2 regions of the Streptomyces sp. NPDC085937 genome follow, and region 1 is predicted to be linked to the other one. Evidence: predicted binding sites of a transcription regulator. Region 1 holds the regulator's gene; the other holds the start of a gene.
The links. The regulator HspR, encoded in region 1, represses chaperone genes until heat shock. The targets are predictions, from matches to a motif close to TTGAGNNNNNNNNNCTCAA.
Positions count from the first base shown of each region.

Region 1 (9,728 bases):
GCCCTGGTGGCTCAGCTGGACCAGGCCCGCACCGCGCTCGGTGAGCGCACCGCGGATCTCCAGCGCCTCCAGGCCGAGTTCCAGAACTACCGCCGCCGTGTCGAGCGGGACCGGGTGGCGGTCAAGGAGGTCGCCGTGGCGAACCTCCTGTCCGAACTGCTCCCGGTGCTGGACGACATCGGCCGCGCGCGGGAACACGGCGAGCTGGTCGGCGGCTTCAAGTCCGTCGCCGAGTCGCTGGAGACCACGGTGGCGAAGCTGGGCCTGCAGCAGTTCGGCAAGGAGGGCGAGCCCTTCGACCCGACGATCCACGAGGCCCTGATGCACTCCTACGCCCCGGACGTCACCGAGACGACGTGCGTGGCGATCCTGCAGCCGGGGTACCGCATCGGCGAGCGCACCATCCGCCCCGCGCGGGTGGCCGTCGCCGAGCCGCAGCCGGGCGCGCAGACGGTGAAGCCGGCCGAGGAGAGCACCGAGGCGCAGGCGGACGCGGAGAACAAGGAGAACGGTGGCCCGGAGGAGGGCTGACGTTATAGCTGACGCAGGGAAGGAGGGACGTCGGGGATGAGCACCAAGGACTTCATCGAGAAGGACTACTACAAGGTCCTCGGCGTCCCCAAGGACGCCACCGAGGCCGAGATCAAGAAGGCGTACCGGAAGCTCGCCCGCGAGTTCCACCCGGACGCCAACAAGGGCAACGCCAAGGCGGAGGAGCGCTTCAAGGAGATCTCCGAGGCGAACGACATCCTCGGCGACCCCAAGAAGCGCAAGGAGTACGACGAGGCGCGCGCCCTCTTCGGCAACGGCGGTTTCCGTCCGGGGCCGGGCGGGAGCGGCGGCACGTTCAACTTCGACCTGGGCGACCTCTTCGGAGGCCAGCCCGGCGGCGGCCAGGCGGGCGGCTTCGGCGGCGGCCTCGGTGACGTCTTCGGGGGCCTGTTCAACCGGGGCGGCGCGGGGACCACGAGGACCCAGCCGCGCCGGGGTCAGGACATCGAGTCCGAGGTGACGCTCAGCTTCACCGAGGCGATCGAGGGCGCGACCGTCCCGCTGCGGATGTCGTCGCAGGCGCCCTGCAAGGCCTGTTCGGGCACCGGCGACAAGAACGGCACACCGCGCGTGTGCCCGACCTGCGTCGGCACCGGGCAGGTGGCGCGGGGCTCCGGCGGCGGTTTCTCGCTGACGGACCCGTGCCCCGACTGCAAGGGCCGCGGCCTGATCGCGGAGGAGCCCTGCGAGGTCTGCAAGGGCAGCGGCCGGGCCAAGTCCTCGCGGACGATGCAGGTGCGCATCCCCGCGGGGGTCAGCGACGGGCAGCGGATCCGGCTGCGCGGCAAGGGCGCTCCCGGTGAGCGCGGCGGGCCCGCGGGCGATCTGTACGTCGTCGTGCACGTCGGCACCCACCCGGTGTTCGGCCGCAAGGACGACAACCTGACCGTCACCGTGCCCGTCACGTATCCCGAGGCGGCTCTCGGCGGCGAGATCCGGGTCCCGACGCTGGGCGGTCCGCCGGTGACGCTGAAGCTTCCGCCGGGCACACCCAACGGGCGCACCATGCGCGCCCGCGGCAAGGGAGCGGTCCGCAAGGACGGCACCCGCGGTGACCTCCTGGTGACCGTCGAGGTGAGTGTTCCCAAGGACCTGTCGGGGAAGGCTCGTGACGCCCTGGAGGCGTATCGCGAGGCAACCGCGGACCAGGATCCGCGGGCGGAGCTGTTCCAGGCCGCGAAGGGAGCTTGATGCGATGGACGGCCGTCGACGCAATCCGTACGAACTGACCCAGGACACCCCGGTCTACGTCATTTCGGTGGCGGCCCAGCTGTCCGGTCTGCACCCGCAGACGCTGCGTCAGTACGACCGGCTGGGACTTGTGTCGCCGGACCGCACGGCGGGCCGGGGCCGGCGTTACTCGGCCCGTGACATCGAACTGCTCCGGCAGGTGCAGCAGCTGTCTCAGGACGAGGGCATCAACCTGGCCGGAATCAAGCGCATCATCGAACTGGAGAACCAGGTCGCCGCCCTTCAGGCCCGCGTGGCCGAACTGGAGGACGCGCTCGACGGCGCGGCGGCGGCGATGCGTCAGCGTGAGGCGGCCGTCCACGCCTCGTACCGCCGTGACCTGGTGCCCTACCAGGAAGTGCAGCAGACCAGCGCGCTGGTGGTGTGGCGGCCCAGGCGCCAGCAGCAGTCGGACTGACCACGCGCAACGCGCGGAAGGGGCCCCGGGGTTCACCGAACCCCGGGGCCCCTTCTCTTATGCCTGACCACATCTGTGACTATGGTATGCCTGCGTGTCCAGGTGATCCACGCGGCGTGTCCGCAGGACTTTCACGAGTTCAGCGGACCGTGCTGTGTCCATCTCGTTAAGTGGTTGCCCCTTGACGGCGATGGGCCCTGAAGCGTTGGCTTTTCAGTCACATGGGCCGCAAAGCTGTGCCCACGTCCAAAACGCACCTGAAGTGAGCCCTCGCATGCGTCGTATAGCCATATCCGTGGCCGCCGTCTCGATGTCCGTCACGCTCGCCGGCTGCGGCATGCTCGACGCGACAGGGAGCAGCGACGAGGCGAGCCCGGCCAAGGGGGACGACATCTCCGTCGGTCTCCTCCTCCCGGAGAAGGCCAACACGCGCTACGAGCAGTTCGACTACCCCTTCTTCAAGAAGAAGGTGGAGGCGCTCACCGACAACAAGGGCAAGGTCGAGTACGCCAACGCCGAGGCGGACGCCGACAAGCAGGCCTCCCAGATGCAGCGCATGATCGACGCGAAGGTCGACGTCATCGTGCTGGACGCGGTGGACGCGCACGCCATCGCGGAGAGCGTCACCAAGGCCAAGGACGCGGGCATCCCGGTCATCGCCTACGACCGGCTGGCCGAGGGCCCGATCGACGCGTACATCTCCTTCGACAACGAGCTGGTCGGCGAGGTGCAGGGCCGTTCGCTGCTGGAATCCTTCGGCGGCGACCTCAGCATCACCGACAAGGTCGTGATGATGAACGGCTCGTCGACCGACCCCAACGCCAAGCAGTTCAAGGCGGGCGCGCTGTCCGAGCTCAAGGGCAAGGTCACCATCGCCAAGTCCTTCGACACCAAGGACTGGGACCCCAAGAACGCCGAGAAGAACATGGCCGAGGCGATCGGCGAGATCGGCGCGGGGAAGATCAAGGGCGTCTACTCGGCCAACGACGGCATGGCGGGCGGCATCGTCAAGGCGCTGCGCGCCGCCGGTGTCACCGACCTGCCCCCGATCACCGGCCAGGACGCGGAGATCGCCGCGGTGCAGCGCATCGTCACCGGCGAGCAGTACATGAGCGTGTACAAGTCGTACCCGACGGAGGCCGAGAACGCGGCGGAGATGGCCGTGGCGCGGGTCCAGGGCCGGGACATCCAGTTCGACGCCCTCACCCGTGACCGGGTCGACAGCCCCACCGAGCAGGACATCCCGGCGCAGCTGGTGCCGGTGGTCGCGCTGACGCAGGAGAACATCCAGGACACGGTCATCGCCGACGGGTTCTACGACGTGTCGGACATCTGCACCGCCGAGTTCAAGTCCGCCTGCGAGGAGCTCGACCTGAAGTAACTCCCGTCGGTATTCGGCCACCCGCAGGTCTCCGGGCCGGCGCGGTGGCCGGCCCCGTGTTGCACAGCAGGTTCCGGCCGCGCATAGTTGCGCTGCGGAAAGTGGCTGAACCGGGGGTGGGATGGGCGATGGCCGGGCACGCGGATCAGGAGCATCCGCACGGTGCTGACCGACTGTGCGAGGCCGGGGACCGCGTGTACTCCCGGGCCGTACGGCGCGGCCGGCTGCCGCGCCGCGAGGCCGAGCGGGTGCCCTGCCTGCTGGAACTGGCCCTGCTGCACCCGGATCCCGACGACATGGACTGGCTGGTGCCCACCGCCCCGCAGGAGGTCATGACCCGGCTGCTGCGCGGCATGTACGACGAGGTGAGGGCGAGTCAGCGCCGGGTCGGCTCGGCGGTGGCCGCCTTCGAGTGGTACGCCGGACTCGGCCGCCAGGTGCCCGTCGCGGGGGCGTCGGCGGAGGGCCCGGCGATCCGTGTGCTGGACGGACTGGCGCGCATCCAGGCCGCGATGGACGAGGCGACGCAGGCGTGCACCACGGAGGTCCTCACGGTCCAGCCGGGCGGCATCCGGCGTGAGGCCGAGCTGTCGGAGGGTCTGCACCGGGCGATGGCGCTGCGCGGCCGGGGCGTGCGCATGCGGGACCTGTACACCCATGTCGCCCGGCACGGGCACGGGCTGCTGAGCTATCTGGAGCTGATGGGCGACGCGGTGGAGGCGCGCACGCTGGACGAGGTGGTCGACCGGCTGATCCTGTTCGACCGCACGGTCGCCTTCATCCCCGCCAACGCCGAGCGCACGATGGCGCTCGAGCTGCGCCACCCGGCGCTGGTGGAGTACCTGGGCACGGTCTTCGACCGGCTGTGGCGGCTCGCCATCCCGCTGACCGCCCCGCTTCCGGACACCGGCATCGACGGCATCTCGCACCGGGAGCAGTCCATCGCGGCGCTGCTGGCGGAGGGCCACCAGGACGCGGTCATCGCGGAGCGCCTGGGCATCAGTGTGCGGACCTGCCGGGCGCACATCGCCCGCCTGTCGGAGACCCTCGGGGCGGCCAGCCGTACGCAGCTGGGGGTGCGGATCGCGCAGGCGGGGCTGGACGGGGCGCGGCACCCGGCCGTCACTCCGCCGGGTCGAGCACCCCGGACCGCGCGATGAGGTAGCCGAGCTGGGCCCGGCTGTGGCTGCCCAGCAGCGCGGCGAGTTTGGCGATGTGCTCCCGCGCGGTGCGGACGTTCATGCCGAGCCGGTCGGCGATGACGGCGTCGGTGTGCCCCTCGACGAGCAGTGTGGCGATGGCGCGCTGGCGCGGGGTGACGCCGTTGAGGGTGGGCTGCCGGTCCGCCTCCGGGTACATCGGGCTGGCCAGGCGCCAGAGCCGGTCGAAGGTGGTGACCAGGAACGTCACGATCGCCGGATGCCGGACCTCCAGGGCCGTCGAGCGCTCGGGGCCGGCCGGGATGAAGGCGACGGCGCGGTCGACGATCACGAGGCGGTCGGTGATCTCGTCCAGGGAGCGGGCCTCGACGTCGCCGGTGAGGCGTTCGTAGCGGGCGGCCAGCGTGGGCGCGTGGCGCAGGGTGTGCTGGTACAGGGCGCGGATGCGGCCGCCGCGGTCCAGCAGGTCCTGGTCGCGGCGGAGGGCGGGTTCGTGGACGGCCGGGTCGAACTTCACGTAGCTGCGGTGCGGCTGGACGGCGAGGAGTTCCGTGGCGCCGGTCATCGCCTCGCCGATGGCCCGGCCGATGCACTCCATGCCGCTGTGCCGGGTGACGAGGGGGGACTCCTGTTCCACCGGTTCGCCGGGGCGCAGCAGCGGGGCCAGGGTCTCCGCCAGGCGTTCCTGACGGCGCCGTTCCTCTGCGACGCGGTCCTCGGAGGCGCGCAGCAGCCGGTGCAGGGCGAGGTGCGGTGCGACCGGCTCCAGCCGGCTGGGGTCGTCCCCGGCGGGGTGGAGCAGGCCGAGGCGGAGCAGGAGCGGGGTCTCCGCGTCCCCCGAGGCGGGCACGTGGCCCTGGTCCAGGGCGCGGGCGTAGCGGTCCAGTGCCTCCGCCCGCAGCGCGTCCGCCGCTCTGTGTGGTGCGTCGCCGCTCATGCCTGATCGCCCCCCGGACCGGATCAGTGGTCCTGCTCGAGAATGCCGGACTGTGCGATGAGGTACCCCAGTTGGGCACGGCTGCCACTGCCGAGCGCGGTGGCCAGCTTGGCTATGTGTGCCCGGCAGGTGCGGACGTTCATGCCGAGGCGGCGCGCGATGGCCTCGTCGACGTGTCCCTCGACGAGCAGTTTGGCTATCGAGTGCTGGATGTCGGTGAGACCGTCCGGTGCGGTCTCGTACGGGGTGCCGGCGGTGAGGGGGACCGCGCGGCCCCACATGAACTCGAAGACCTTGATGAGGTAGCGGACCAGGCCGGGGTGGCGCAGTTCGAGCGCGACCTGCCGGTCGTCCCGGACGGGGATGAAGGCGACCGTGTCGTCGCAGACGATGAGGCGCTCGACCAGCTCGTCGATGGTGCGGTACTCCACCTTGCCGTCGGCGAACTGCTCGGTCCAGGCGATGCGCTCGGGGTTGTACCGGGCGGTGTGCTGGTAGAGCGTCCGGATCCGCACCCCGCGTTCGATCAGCGGCCGGTCGCGTTCCAGTGCCTCGATCAGGCGCTGCTCCGGGTGCCGGTTCTTCGGCTGGACGGTGAGCACTTCGTTCCGGCACTGGGAGGTCGCCAGGTCGAGCGCCTCGTTGATGCGGTCGAGTCCTTCGAGCACGGTGATGGAGTGGACCGGTTCCGCCAGGGGGGCGCCGAGTCCCATGAAGGGCTCGAAGGTGTCCGCCAACTCCATGGTCAGGCGCCTGCGTTCGCTGATCTCACGCTCGATCGGGTCCAGCCGCTGGGCCAGCACGACGGAGGGCGGGACGGGGCGCAGCCAGTCCGGGTCGTCGGGGTCGGGGTGGAGTAGGGAGAAGTCGACCAGACAGGGTGCGGCTTCGGCCTCCGCCCGGGGGATACGTCCCGTGCGCAGTGCGTTCGCGTACAGACGACTCCCTTCCACGCACAGCTCCGTCATGGGATGGGGATGCACGGTTTTGGTCCGATTCATTGTTAAATCTCCACCCCCCAGGCTCCTGAACATGCAGGAACATGATGCACCGATCGTGTGGCCATGACGTGCCCGAATGAGCCATCGTCTTACTTGACGGGGGAAAGGGGACCTTCGAGTGAGGACGAAGCCGACTATGCGTAAGAGAATGCGTCGCTCGGTGCTTGTCGCCGCCTTGTCCGCCGTTGTGGCCTTCGGTGCGCTGGGCGCCCTGTCCGGCGCGCAGACCGATGCCGAGGACGACACCGTCTGGTCGAGTGGGGCCGTGGGCGTGGTGGACGGCGAGGACGTGGTCCAGCTCCCGGCAGACACTGTCTGGAGCTGACGTGGCCACCCCACCTGACGACCGATCCTTCCGTCGTGAGATGGCGACGGCCTACCGGTCCGGATGGCATTTCATCGACCTGGTCACCGCCATCCCCCACAGCGGTGACTCGTTGATGGTGACCGTCTTCGGTGAGCCCGTGGTCGTCACGCGCGACGAGGACGGTGACGTACGGGCGTACCGGTGCCTGAGGCGGCCCAGGGGGGCGCCGAAGCCCGTGCGGTGTGCCATCCGGTACGGAATGATCTTTGTGAACCTGGACCAGCGGGACCACCGGCAGGTGGAGTCCGACTCCCCTGCCCCCAGGACCATCTCGGCCACCCCCCGCAGTGCCTGACGCGATTCCCCCGTCGTAAAAAGATCGCGCAGGTGCTTCCCCCCGCAGCGGCGTCACCGTGACCTGAACACGGTGACGCCGCTGCAGTTTTGAGGGATATTTCTGGGTATCCCCCGGATCGGGCGATGGCCGGAAGGGATCGCTCGCCGGTGCGAGCCGCGCCGCCGGCCTCAGCCGCGGCCCATCGCGCGCGTGAGCGCGATCTCGATGACGACCCGGTCCGGGTTGGGTCCCGGCATCCGTCCGTAGCGCTCCGCGTACCGCAGCACCGCGTCCTGAACGCGCTCCGGTTCCGTGCGGACCCGCGCGCGTCCCTCCAGCGTCGCCCACCGCCCGCCGTCCACCTGGCAGACCGCTACCGGCGCGCCCTCGTCCCCGGCCGCCCGCACATGGCGGACCTTCGCACTGGTCCGGTTGGTGATGACCCGGGCGAGGCGCGCCTCGGGGTCGTACGTCACTCCGACGGGTACCAGGTGCGGTGTGCCGTCCGGGCGAAGGGTGGTCAGCGTGCACAGGTGCCGTTCGCGCCAGAAGCTGAGGTACGACACGTCCGGATCGCCCGGATCCACCGAATACGTGAGGGTCATGACCCCGGAACTTAGCCCCGAGTTCCTCGCGGTCACCACCTTGAGTGGATTAGACTCAAGTTTGTGGACGTTGGCACAGTCAGCCACGACCACCGCTGAGGGTCACCGAAGGGCACCAAGGAGGAGAACGGACACGTGGACGCCGAGCTGACCAACCGGAGCCGGGACGCACTGGCCGCCGCCGGCAACCGGGCCGTGACCGAGGGGCACCCCGACCTCACCCCCGCGCACCTGCTGCTCGCCCTGCTCGCCGGGCAGGAGAACGAGAACATCACGGACCTGCTCGCCGCGGTGGACGCCGACCAGGCCGCCGTACGCTCCGGCGCCGAGCGGGTCCTCTCCGGGCTGCCGAGCGTCACCGGATCCACCGTGGCGCCGCCCCAGCCCAACCGCGAGCTGCTCGCCGTCGTCGCCGACGCCCAGGCCCGCGCCCAGGACCTCGGCGACGAGTACCTGTCCACCGAGCACCTGCTGACCGGCATCGCCGCCAAGGGCGGTGCGGCCGGGGAGGTACTGTCCCGGCAGGGCGCCACCGCGGACAAGCTGCAGGAGGCCTTCCAGAAGGCGAGGGGGACGCGCCGGGTGACCACTCCCGACCCGGAGGGCCAGTACAAGGCCCTCGAGAAGTTCGGCACCGATCTGACCGCCGCCGCCCGCGAGGGCAGGCTGGACCCCGTCATCGGACGGGACCAGGAGATCCGGCGGGTGGTGCAGGTGCTGAGCCGCCGCACCAAGAACAACCCCGTGCTGATCGGCGAGCCCGGCGTCGGCAAGACCGCCGTCGTCGAAGGCCTCGCCCAGCGGATCGTCAAGGGCGACGTGCCCGAGTCGCTGAAGAACAAGCGGCTGGTCGCGCTCGACCTGGGCGCCATGGTCGCGGGCGCCAAGTACCGCGGCGAGTTCGAGGAGCGGCTGAAGACCGTCCTCGCGGAGATCAAGGAGTCCGACGGGCAGGTCGTCACCTTCATCGACGAGCTGCACACCGTCGTCGGCGCGGGCGCCGGCGGCGACTCCGCGATGGACGCCGGCAACATGCTCAAGCCGATGCTGGCCCGCGGCGAGCTGCGCATGGTCGGCGCCACCACGCTCGACGAGTACCGCGAGCGGATCGAGAAGGACCCGGCGCTGGAGCGGCGCTTCCAGCAGGTGCTGGTCGCCGAGCCGACCGTCGAGGACTCCATCGCCATCCTGCGCGGGCTCAAGGGCCGCTACGAGGCGCACCACAAGGTGCAGATCGCCGACAGCGCGCTGGTGGCCGCCGCGACCCTCTCCGACCGCTACATCACCTCCCGCTTCCTGCCGGACAAGGCCATCGACCTCGTCGACGAGGCCGCCTCCCGGCTGCGCATGGAGATCGACTCCTCGCCCGTCGAGATCGACGAGCTCCAGCGCGCCGTCGACCGGCTGAAGATGGAGGAGCTGGCCATCGGCAAGGAGACCGACGCGGCCTCCCGGGAGCGCCTGGAGAAGCTGCGCCGCGACCTCGCCGACAAGGAGGAGGAGCTGCGCGGCCTCACCGCCCGCTGGGAGAAGGAGAAGACCTCCCTCAACCGCGTCGGTGAGCTGAAGGAGAAGCTCGACGAGCTGCGCGGCCAGGCCGAACGCGCCCAGCGCGACGGTGACTTCGACACCGCCTCCAAGCTGCTCTACGGCGAGATCCCGGGCGTCGAACGCGACCTGGAGGCCGCCTCGGAGGCCGAGGAGGAGGTCGCCAAGGACACCATGGTCAAGGAGGAGGTCGGCGCCGACGACATCGCCGACGTCGTCGCCTCCTGGACCGGCATCCCGGCCGGCCGCCTG
Region 1 is NZ_JBITSH010000008.1:273,355-283,082, reverse strand. It holds gene grpE (nucleotide exchange factor GrpE) at 1-531, shown strand, start outside; gene dnaJ (molecular chaperone DnaJ) at 568-1,743, shown strand; gene ACIF8S_RS19485 (heat shock protein transcriptional repressor HspR) at 1,748-2,200, shown strand; gene ACIF8S_RS19480 (sugar ABC transporter substrate-binding protein) at 2,475-3,581, shown strand; gene ACIF8S_RS19475 (LuxR C-terminal-related transcriptional regulator) at 3,710-4,741, shown strand; gene ACIF8S_RS19470 (helix-turn-helix transcriptional regulator) at 4,704-5,678, opposite strand; gene ACIF8S_RS19465 (helix-turn-helix transcriptional regulator) at 5,702-6,679, opposite strand; gene ACIF8S_RS19460 (hypothetical protein) at 6,816-7,004, shown strand; gene ACIF8S_RS19455 ((2Fe-2S)-binding protein) at 7,045-7,341, shown strand; gene ACIF8S_RS19450 (pyridoxamine 5'-phosphate oxidase family protein) at 7,512-7,928, opposite strand; gene clpB (ATP-dependent chaperone ClpB) at 8,064-9,728, shown strand, end outside.

Region 2 (9,728 bases), on a different contig from region 1:
CGCAGCTGCGACATGTTCAGGGTCTCGGCCACCACGCCCTGGCCCGCGAAGGCCGCGTCGCCGTGGATCGCCACCGGCAGGACGGTGAAGTCCGTGCCGCCCTTGTTGATGATGTCCTGCTTGGCGCGGGAGACGCCCTCCAGGACCGGGTCGACCGCCTCCAGGTGCGAGGGGTTGGCGACCAGCGAAACCTTGATCTGTTCGCCGTCCAGGCCGGTGAAGGTGCCCTCGGCGCCCAGGTGGTACTTCACGTCGCCGGAGCCGTGCATCGACTTCGGGTCGAGATTGCCCTCGAACTCGCGGAAGATCTGCGCGTACGACTTGCCGACGATGTTCGCGAGCACGTTCAGCCGGCCGCGGTGGGCCATACCGATGACGACCTCGTCGAGGCGGGACTCGGCGGCCGAGTCCAGCACCGCGTCGAGCAGCGGGATGACGGACTCGCCGCCCTCCAGGGAGAAGCGCTTCTGGCCGACGTACTTCGTCTGCAGGAAGGTCTCGAACGCCTCGGCGGCGTTCAGGCGGCGCAGGATGCGCAGCTGCTCCTCGCGCTCCGGCTTGGAGTGGCCGCGCTCCACCCGGTCCTGGATCCACTTGCGCTGCTTGGGGTCCTGGATGTGCATGAACTCGATGCCGGTGGTGCGGCAGTACGAGTCGCGCAGCACGCCGAGGATGTCGCGCAGCTTCATCATCGACTTGCCGGCGAAGCCGCCGACGGCGAACTCGCGCTCCAGGTCCCACAGGGTGAGGCCGTGCTCGACGATGTCCAGGTCGGGGTGCTTGCGCTGCTTGTACTCCAGCGGGTCGGTGTCGGCCATGACGTGGCCGCGGACCCGGTAGGAGTGGATCAGGTCGAAGACCCGGGCGGCCTTGGTGACGTCGTCGTCGTGGCTGGCGTCGATGTCCTTGAGCCAGCGGACCGGCTCGTAGGGGATGCGCAGCGCCTCGAAGATCTCGTCGTAGAAGCCGTTCTCGCCGAGCAGGAGGTTCGCGACCTGGCGGAGGAACTCGCCGGAGGCGGCACCCTGGATCACCCGGTGGTCGTAGGTCGACGTGAGCGTCATGACCTTCGAGATGCCGAGCTTGTTCAGGGTGTCCTGGGAGGTGCCCTGGAACTCCGCCGGGTAGTCCATGGCGCCGACGCCCATGATGACCGACTGGCCGGGCATCAGGCGCGGCACGGAGTGGACGGTGCCGAGGCCGCCGGGGTTGGTCAGGGAGACCGTGACACCGCTGAAGTCGTCCATCGTCAGCTTGTTGTCGCGGGCGCGACGGACGATGTCCTCGTAGGCCTGCCAGAACTCGAAGAAGTTCAGCGTCTCGGCCTTCTTGATCGCCGCGACGACGAGCTGGCGGTCGCCGTTGGGCTTGACCAGGTCGATGGCGAGGCCGAGGTTGATGTGCTCCGGCTTCACCAGGGTCGGCTTGCCGTCCACCTTCGCGAACGAGTGGTTCATCGACGGCATGGCCTTGATGGCCTGCACCATGGCGTAGCCGATGAGGTGCGTGAAGGAGATCTTCCCGCCCCGCGCCCGCTTCAGGTGGTTGTTGATGACGATGCGGTTGTCGAACAGCAGCTTCACCGGGACGGCGCGCACGGACGTGGCCGTGGGCAGTTCCAGCGAGGCGTCCATGTTCTTCGCCACGGCGGCGGACGGACCGCGCAGGGTCACCCGCTCGGGCCCGCTCTTGGCCTCACCCGCGGGCTCTGCCTTCTTGGCCGGGGCCGGCTTCGCGGCGGGGGCGGCCGGAGCGGCCGCCTTCGCCGGGGCGGGAGCCTGGGCCTTGGCCGCCGGGGCGGCGGCAGCGGGCTGCGCGGCCGGGGCGGGCACGTCCGCCTTCGCGGGAGCGGCCGGCTGGGCCGCAGCGGTGGGGGTCACAGCGGCCCCCGCGGCCGCGTCACCCGCCGGAGCCGAGGTCGCAGGCGCGCCCGGCTTGTAGTCGGCGAAGAAGTCCCACCAGGCTCGGTCCACCGAGTTCGGGTCCTGGAGGTACTGCTGGTAGATCTCGTCGACGAGCCATTCGTTGGCACCGAAGGCCGCAGCGGGGTTCTTGCCCGCTTGGTCGGTGTCGGTCGAGATGCTCGAGTTACTGGGGGACTGTGGCGACACGGCGTCAACCGCCCTCTTCCGCTTCGCAAGATGATGGACAGCGGAAATAAAGGCTACGCCTCCGCGCGCGAGAAGGTCAGGCCGGGCCCGAGCAACGTCGTGCACATCACATCTCAACGGGTGTTTCGGCGCTGGAATTGGCGGGAAACAAGCGAGGTTCCGCTTCTCTTGACGGTATCAGGCATCGCTCGACCGGGGTCCGACGCGCCCTGCGCGCGGGCCTGTGCCTGATCACACGTGTCCGTCAGGGCGAACACCGATGGATCTTGAAGCTCACTTCGAACTTTACGTCAACTTGGGGTGGAGGTGGGCCCCGGAAGAGTGATCAGGATCCGGCAACCCCGCTCGGATTCCGCCACTCCGATCCGGCCGCCGTGCAGATCCACGGCCCAGCGGGCGATCGCCAGACCCAGCCCGGTGCCGCCGTCGCTGCCGGGGCCGTGCGGACGGTTGACGCTGCCGCGGTTGAACCGCTCGAAGACCCGGTGCCACTCGGTCCGCGGGATGCCCGGACCCTCGTCCAGCACCTCCAGCTCCAGCGACTCCGGCTCGGCGCCCCGGCGGGCCCGGACCGTCACCCGGCCGTGCGGCGGGCTGTGCTTGACCGCGTTGTCGATCAGGTTGGCCACCACCTGGTGGATCCGCTCCGGGTCGGCGTGCGCGGTGAGCTCGGGCGGGGTGACGTCGAGGTGCAGATGGACGTCGGTACGGGTGTGGCTGCCGGATCCGGAGGCCATGCCGGCGCGGGCCGAGGCGACCATGTTGGCCTCCTTGAGCACGCCCGACAGGTACGGCCACACCTCGAAGCGGCGCTTCCTCAGCGGGACCACGCCGTTGTCCAGGCGCGAGAGGTCCAGCAGCGTCTCCACCAGGCGGCCGAGCCGCTCGGTCTGCTTCAGGGCCGTGCGCATCGTCTCCGGGTCGGGCCGGGTGACGCCGTCGACGATGTTCTCCAGCACCGCGCGCAGACCCGCGATGGGCGTGCGCAGCTCGTGCGAGACATTGGCCACAAGTTCCTTGCGCTGGCTGTCCTGTGCCTCCAGCTCGTCGGCCATGACGTTGATCGTCTGCGCCAGGTCGCCCAGCTCGTCGCGTCGGCTCTCGCGCACCCGGCGGGTGTAGTCGCCGTGCGAGATGGACCGGGCGACCGCGTTCATGTCGTCCAGCGGAGCGGTGAGGGAGTGCGCCACGAACTGGGTGATGAGCAGCGTGGCGATCATCGAGAACACCGTGATGAAGCGCAGCTCCGTCTTGGTGTGCACGGCGATCACCGACAGTCCGGTGGTGATCAGGACCGAGACGACGACCAGGGCGCCCAGCTTGGTCTTGATCGAGAACGGGCGCACCCCGCCCCAGGGCTGTCCGGTGCGCCCGCCCTGTCGCCCGTGCCGTCCCTGCCGCCCCTGTCCGTGGCCCCCCGGACCCGCGCTCATGGCGTCGGCGTCTCCAGGGCGTAGCCCACGCCGTGCACCGTGCGGATGCGCTCGGCACCGATCTTCCGGCGCAGCGCCTTGATGTGGCTGTCCACGGTCCGGGTGCCGGAGGCGTCCGCCCAGTCCCAGACCTCGGCCAGCAGCTGCTCACGGGAGAGCACCGCGCGCGGGGTGTTGGCCAGGCACACCAGGAGGTCGAACTCGGTGGGCGTGAGGTGGACGTCCTCGCTGCGCACGCGCACCCGGCGCTGGGCGTGGTCGATCTCCAGTTCGCCCAGGCGCAGGATGCCGCTGCGCGGGGTGGTGGCCGCGAGGGCCGCGCGTTCCATGCGGCGCAGCAGCACGTGCACCCGGGCCGCCAGTTCCCGCATGGAGAACGGCTTGGTCATGTAGTCGTCGGCGCCGACACCGAGGCCGACCAGCATGTCGGTCTCGTCGTCGCGCGCGGTGAGCATCAGCACCGGCACCGGCCGCTGGGCCTGCACGCGCCGGCAGACCTCCAGGCCGTCGAAGCCGGGCAGCATGATGTCGAGGATCAGCAGGTCGGGCTGCCAGGCCTCCGCCGTGTCCACCGCGGACGGGCCGTCGCCCGCCGTTTGCACCAGGAATCCCTCGGCACGAAGGCGGGTCGCGATGGCGTCCACGATCGTCGCGTCGTCCTCGACCACCAGGACCCTGCGCTGAGCGCCGGGGGTGGTCGTCGCCGTGCCGTTGTGGGAGGTGTGTGTCTGCTCCATCGCCCGCCCCTGAGGTGTGCTTTATCCGGAATCCGTGGGGTGATCCGTCGTCTGCGCATCACTGCGATTGACGCTTGAATGATCCGCGCCAAGGCAGCAGCGTACGGGGATGCACCACTCGTTTGCTATCCAGGGCGGACGCCGATGTGCACGACGTCCGGAACGCCCCGGGCAACGGGGATCTCTTCGGTACGCACCTGCCGGAACCCGGCATTCCGCAAGGTTCCCTCGAATTCCGGGGAAGGCTTGGCGGACCATACCGCGAGGACCCCGCGCGGCTTCAACACCCTTGCACATGCCGCGAGTCCGCTCGGCGAATAAAGGCCCTCGTTGCCCTCGGTGACGGTCCATTCGGGCCCGTTGTCGATGTCGAGGCACAGCGCGTCGAATGTGTCGGACGTCTCATTGACGTACGTGATCAGATCCTGCTCGACGATCTCCGTGCGCGGGTCGGCGAGGGCCTGCCCGGAGAGCGCCGACAGCGGGCCCGCGCGGTGCCACCCGACGACGGCGGGCTCCCGCTCCACCACGGTGATCCGCCCCCAGCGGGACTGCCCGGCGGCGTGCGCGAGGGAGAAGCCGACGCCCAGTCCGCCGATCAGCACCCGCGGTCCGGCCGCCTCCGGGTCGAGGGCGGCCAGGGCGGCGTCCACGAGCAGCCGCTCGGAACGCCCGTCGGAGGTGTCCATCAGGAAGCAGCCGTTGGCGATGATCTGCAGCAGGTCGCCGTGCCGGCGCAGCACGACCTCGCCGTACGGGCCCTCGCGGCGGTCCAGGACTTCAGGAGCTTCGGGAATGTCGTACGGGGTGGACATGCGTTCATCCTGGCAGCTCACCCTTCCCGGGAACCGGGGACGGGGGACCCGCGGCCGGTGATCGCTGACAGCGAACGCGCGTCCGGGAACATTCGGCGGCTCCCCTGCATTGAGTCGGCATAGCTCAACTTGACTGCCGAAGGGGAGATCATGGCTGCTGAGTCCACACCGCTCGCCCTGCCTGTGCTGCCGCTCGACGACGAGGTCGTGCTGCCCGGGATGGTGGTTCCGCTGGACCTGAGCGATTCCGAGGTGCGCGCCGCGGTGGAGGCCGCCCAGGCCGCCGCCCGCGACGAACCGGGCAAGCCCCGGGTGCTCCTGGTGCCGCGCGTCGACGGGACCTACGCCGGGACCGGCGTGCTGGGCACCGTCGAGCAGGTCGGCCGGCTGGCCGACGGCGACCCGGGCGCCCTGATCCGCGGCCGGGGCCGGGTGCGCATCGGCGCCGGGACCACCGGGCCGGGCGCGGCGCTGTGGGTGGAGGGCACCCGCATCGACGAGAGCGTGCCCGAGCCGCTGCCGGGACACGTGTCCGACCTGGTCAAGGAGTACAAGGCGCTCGCCACCGCCTGGCTGCGCAAGCGCGGCGCCTGGCAGGTCGTGGACCGGGTCCAGGCCATCGACGACGTCTCCGCGCTCGCCGACAACTCCGGCTACTCGCCGTTCCTCACCACCGACCAGAAGGTCGCCCTGCTGGAGACCACCGACCCGGTGGCCCGGCTGAAGCTCGCCACCCAGCAGCTGCGCGACCACCTCGCCGAACAGGACGTCGCCGAGACCATCGCCAAGGACGTCCAGGAGGGCGTCGACAAGCAGCAGCGCGAGTTCCTGCTCCGCCGTCAGCTGGAGGCGGTCCGCAAGGAGCTGCGCGAGCTCAACGGCGACCAGGAGGGCGAGGAGTCCGACGACTACCGCGCCCGCGTCGAGGCCGCCGACCTGCCGGAGAAGGTGCGCGAGGCCGCGCTCAAGGAGGTCGACAAGCTGGAGCGTTCCTCCGACCAGTCGCCGGAGGGCTCCTGGATCCGCACCTGGCTCGACACGGTCCTGGAGATGCCGTGGAACGAGCGCACCGAGGACGCCTACGACATCCGGGGCGCCCAGGCCGTCCTGGACGCCGAGCACGCGGGTCTGCAGGACGTGAAGGAGCGCATCACCGAGTACCTGGCGGTGCGCAAGCGCCGCAGCGACCGGGGTCTCGGCGTGGTCGGCGGACGGCGCGGCGGTGCCGTGCTGGCCCTGGTGGGCCCGCCCGGCGTCGGCAAGACCTCGCTCGGTGAGTCCGTCGCGCACGCCATGGGCCGGAAGTTCGTCCGCGTCGCCCTCGGCGGCGTCCGCGACGAGGCCGAGATCCGCGGCCACCGCCGTACCTACGTCGGCGCGCTGCCCGGCCGGATCGTGCGGGCGATCAAGGAGGCCGGTTCGATGAACCCGGTCGTCCTGCTCGACGAGATCGACAAGGTGGGGTCGGACTTCCGGGGCGACCCGGCCGCCGCCCTGCTCGAGGTCCTCGACCCGGCGCAGAACCACACGTTCCGGGACCACTACCTGGAGGTCGAGCTCGACCTGTCCGACGTGGTGTTCCTCGCCACCGCCAACGTCCTCGAAGCCATCCCGGAGGCCCTGCTCGACCGCATGGAGCTGGTCCGCCTCGACGGCTACACCGAGGACGAGAAGGTCGTCATCGCCCGCGACCACCTGCTCCCGCGCCAGCTGGAGCGCGCCGGTCTCCAGGCGGACGAGGTGACGATCGAGGAAGGGGCGCTGCGCAAGCTGGCCGGTGAGTACACGCGCGAGGCCGGCGTGCGCACCCTGGAGCGGTCGGTCGCGCGGCTGCTGCGCAAGATCGCCGCCCGGCACGAACTGGGCGAGCGGGAACTGCCGTTCACCGTCACCGAGGGCGACCTGCGGGACCTGATCGGGCGGCCGCACCACGTGCCGGAGTCCGCCCAGGAGCCGGCCGAACGCCGCACCGCCGTCCCCGGTGTCGCCACCGGGCTCGCCGTGACCGGGGCCGGCGGGGACGTCCTCTACGTGGAAGCCTCCCTGGCCGACCCGGAGACGGGCGCGGCGGGGCTGACCCTGACCGGGCAGCTGGGCGACGTGATGAAGGAGTCCGCGCAGATCGCGCTGAGCTTCCTGCGCAGTCACGGCGCCGAGCTGGAGCTGCCGGTGGCCGACCTGAAGGACCGGGGCGTGCACATCCACTTCCCGGCGGGCGCGGTGCCCAAGGACGGCCCGAGCGCGGGCATCACGATGACCACCGCGCTGGCCTCGCTGCTCTCCGGCCGGCTGGTCCGCACGGACGTGGCGATGACCGGTGAGGTGTCGCTGACCGGGCGGGTGCTGCCGATCGGCGGGGTGAAGCAGAAGCTGCTCGCCGCGCACCGGGCGGGGGTCACGACCGTGATCATCCCCAAGCGCAACGAGCCCGACCTGGACGACGTCCCGGCGGAGGTGCTGGAGAAGCTGGACGTGCACGCCGTCACCGACGTCCGCCAGGTGCTGGAGCTGGCGCTGTCGCCCGCCACGAACGGGGCGGCGCCGGAGGTTCCGGTGGCCGCGTGACGGAGGCCGCCGGATGAGGGGAGGCCCGGGTCCCGTGAGGGAGGCCCGGGCCTTTCCCTCACCGCTCGTGGCTCAGCTGCCGGCGGCGAAGGCCTGCACCCGGTCGAGGGTGCCGTTGAAGCGGTCGTGGTCGCCGACCGTCGGGCCGGTCGAGGTGTACTGCCACATCGTGTACGTGTCCCAGCCGGCGGGCAGGTCGCCCACGGTGGAGGCGTACCGGGCGATCCACAGCGGGGTGGTGGAGGCGAAGCCGGCGTAGTCGCCGGTGCACTGCTGCCACCAGCTGGTGGCGGTGTAGATGACGGCGCTGCGGCCGGTACGGGCGCGGTACTGGTCGAGGAAGTCGCGGATCCAGCTGACCATCGAGCTCGCCGACTTGCCGTAGCAGGCGTCGCCGTACGGGTTCCACTCGATGTCCAGGACGCCCGGCAGGGTGCGGCCGTCGGCGGACCAGGCGCCGCCGCGGTCCACGAAGTAGTCCGCCTGGGCCGCGCCGCTCGCGGTGTCCGGCGTCGCGAAGTGGTAGGCGCCGCGCACCATGCCGACGTCGTAGGAGCCGTCGTACTGCTGGGAGTGGTACGGGTTGGTGTAGTACGTGCCCTCCGTTGCCTTGGCGTAGGCCCAGCGGACCCCGCTGTTCCACAGGGTCGGCCAGGCGACGTTGCCCTGGTGGCTGGAGACGTCCACCCCTTCCGTCTGGGTGGAACGCGCGGTGGGCAGGCCGGCCCGGCCGTCGTGGGCGATGACGCCCATGCCCATGTGGGCGGAGCCGCGCGGCGGGACCGTGGGGGCGGACTCGTCGGCGCCGGCCGACTTGTGCGGGAGGGTGAGGGCCGCGAGCAGGACGGCACCTGCGGCCCCGAGCGCGCGTATACGGACGAGCCGGGATCTGGGCACAGGCATGACGCATCTCCGAACGGTCGTGGGGCGAACCCGGAATGTGACCCACATCGCATGTAGTGGGCACGCCACGTAATGGCCTGGTAGAGGAACTGCGGACGTCGACCACGGCGGGCGGGCGGACCGCCGCGCTGCCGTTGGTCTACGCCTGCGAAATACTTATGGAGCTGGGGCGACGTCGCCACTTGGCGCCAGACTTTCAGAACCGGAAACCGAGGCAGGGGCACACGTGCACGAAGACGTAAACGGCGGCGGGGAACACGCCGCCTCGCCGGAGCCCGCGTCCGGTGTGGAACCGCCCGCGTTCCTGGCCCTGGAACGGGAGTTGACGGTTCTGCTGCGCCGGGCGCGGGCCAGCCAGGGGGAGATGGCGCGCGAGGTCCACCCTGACCTGGAGCCGTCCGCGTACGGCCTGCTGGTCCGTCTGGATGAGTGCGGCCGGCAGCGGGCCACCGAACTCGCCGCCTACATCGGCGTGGGCAAGGCGACGATGTCCCGCCAGCTGCGCGCTCTCGAAGAGCTCGGACTCGTCGGGCGCGAGCCGGACCCCGCCGACGGGCGCGCCTGGCTCGTCACCCTCACGGACGAGGGGCGGCAGCGGGTGAGCAGGGTGCGCGAGGCCCGCCGCGCCCTCTACGCCGGCCGGTTCGCCGACTGGGACCCGAAGGAGGTCACGGAACTCGCCCGCCTGCTCAACCGGCTGAACCGGGGGACGGAACGATAGGGGGCGGCTCCGCCGCCCGGCTACGGGCGCGGGGACGGCCGGGAGGCCCGGACCGTGATCCGGCGGGTGCGGGCACCACGGTGCCTGCGGGTGCCGGGTGCCGGGTGCCGGGTGCCGGGTGCCGGGCGCCGCGTGACCGGGGGTCGCGGCGTGGGGGCCGGTGTCCGTGACCCGGGGCCCCGAGCGCATCGGGGGGCGGCCCCTGCGGCGCGGGTGGGTGCGGGGACGCCGCGTGACCGGGTTCGCGGGGTGGGGGCTGGTGCCCGTGTCCCGGGGAGGGAGCCCCGAGGCCACACGTCGGTGGCGAGCGGCCGGCAGGTGTCCGCCGTGGGGGTGGTGCCCGGCCGTTCGGGCGGGGACAGTTCGCCGTGCGGACGACGGCCGTCCCGTCAGGCGGGGGGCAGCTCGGTGTGGACGACCGTCGCGTCGTCGTGGGGCTTGCC
Region 2 is NZ_JBITSH010000015.1:37,707-47,434, forward strand. It holds gene ACIF8S_RS26955 (multifunctional oxoglutarate decarboxylase/oxoglutarate dehydrogenase thiamine pyrophosphate-binding subunit/dihydrolipoyllysine-residue succinyltransferase subunit) at 1-2,111, opposite strand, end outside; gene ACIF8S_RS26960 (sensor histidine kinase) at 2,402-3,544, opposite strand; gene ACIF8S_RS26965 (response regulator transcription factor) at 3,541-4,281, opposite strand; gene ACIF8S_RS26970 (spermidine synthase) at 4,407-5,096, opposite strand; gene lon (endopeptidase La) at 5,247-7,661, shown strand; gene ACIF8S_RS26980 (lysozyme) at 7,734-8,564, opposite strand; gene ACIF8S_RS26985 (MarR family winged helix-turn-helix transcriptional regulator) at 8,791-9,285, shown strand; gene ACIF8S_RS26990 (hypothetical protein) at 9,675-9,728, opposite strand, start outside.
Region 2: lon (endopeptidase La) is a predicted target of HspR. The motif match lies at 5,206-5,224, and genes of this name have one in related genera.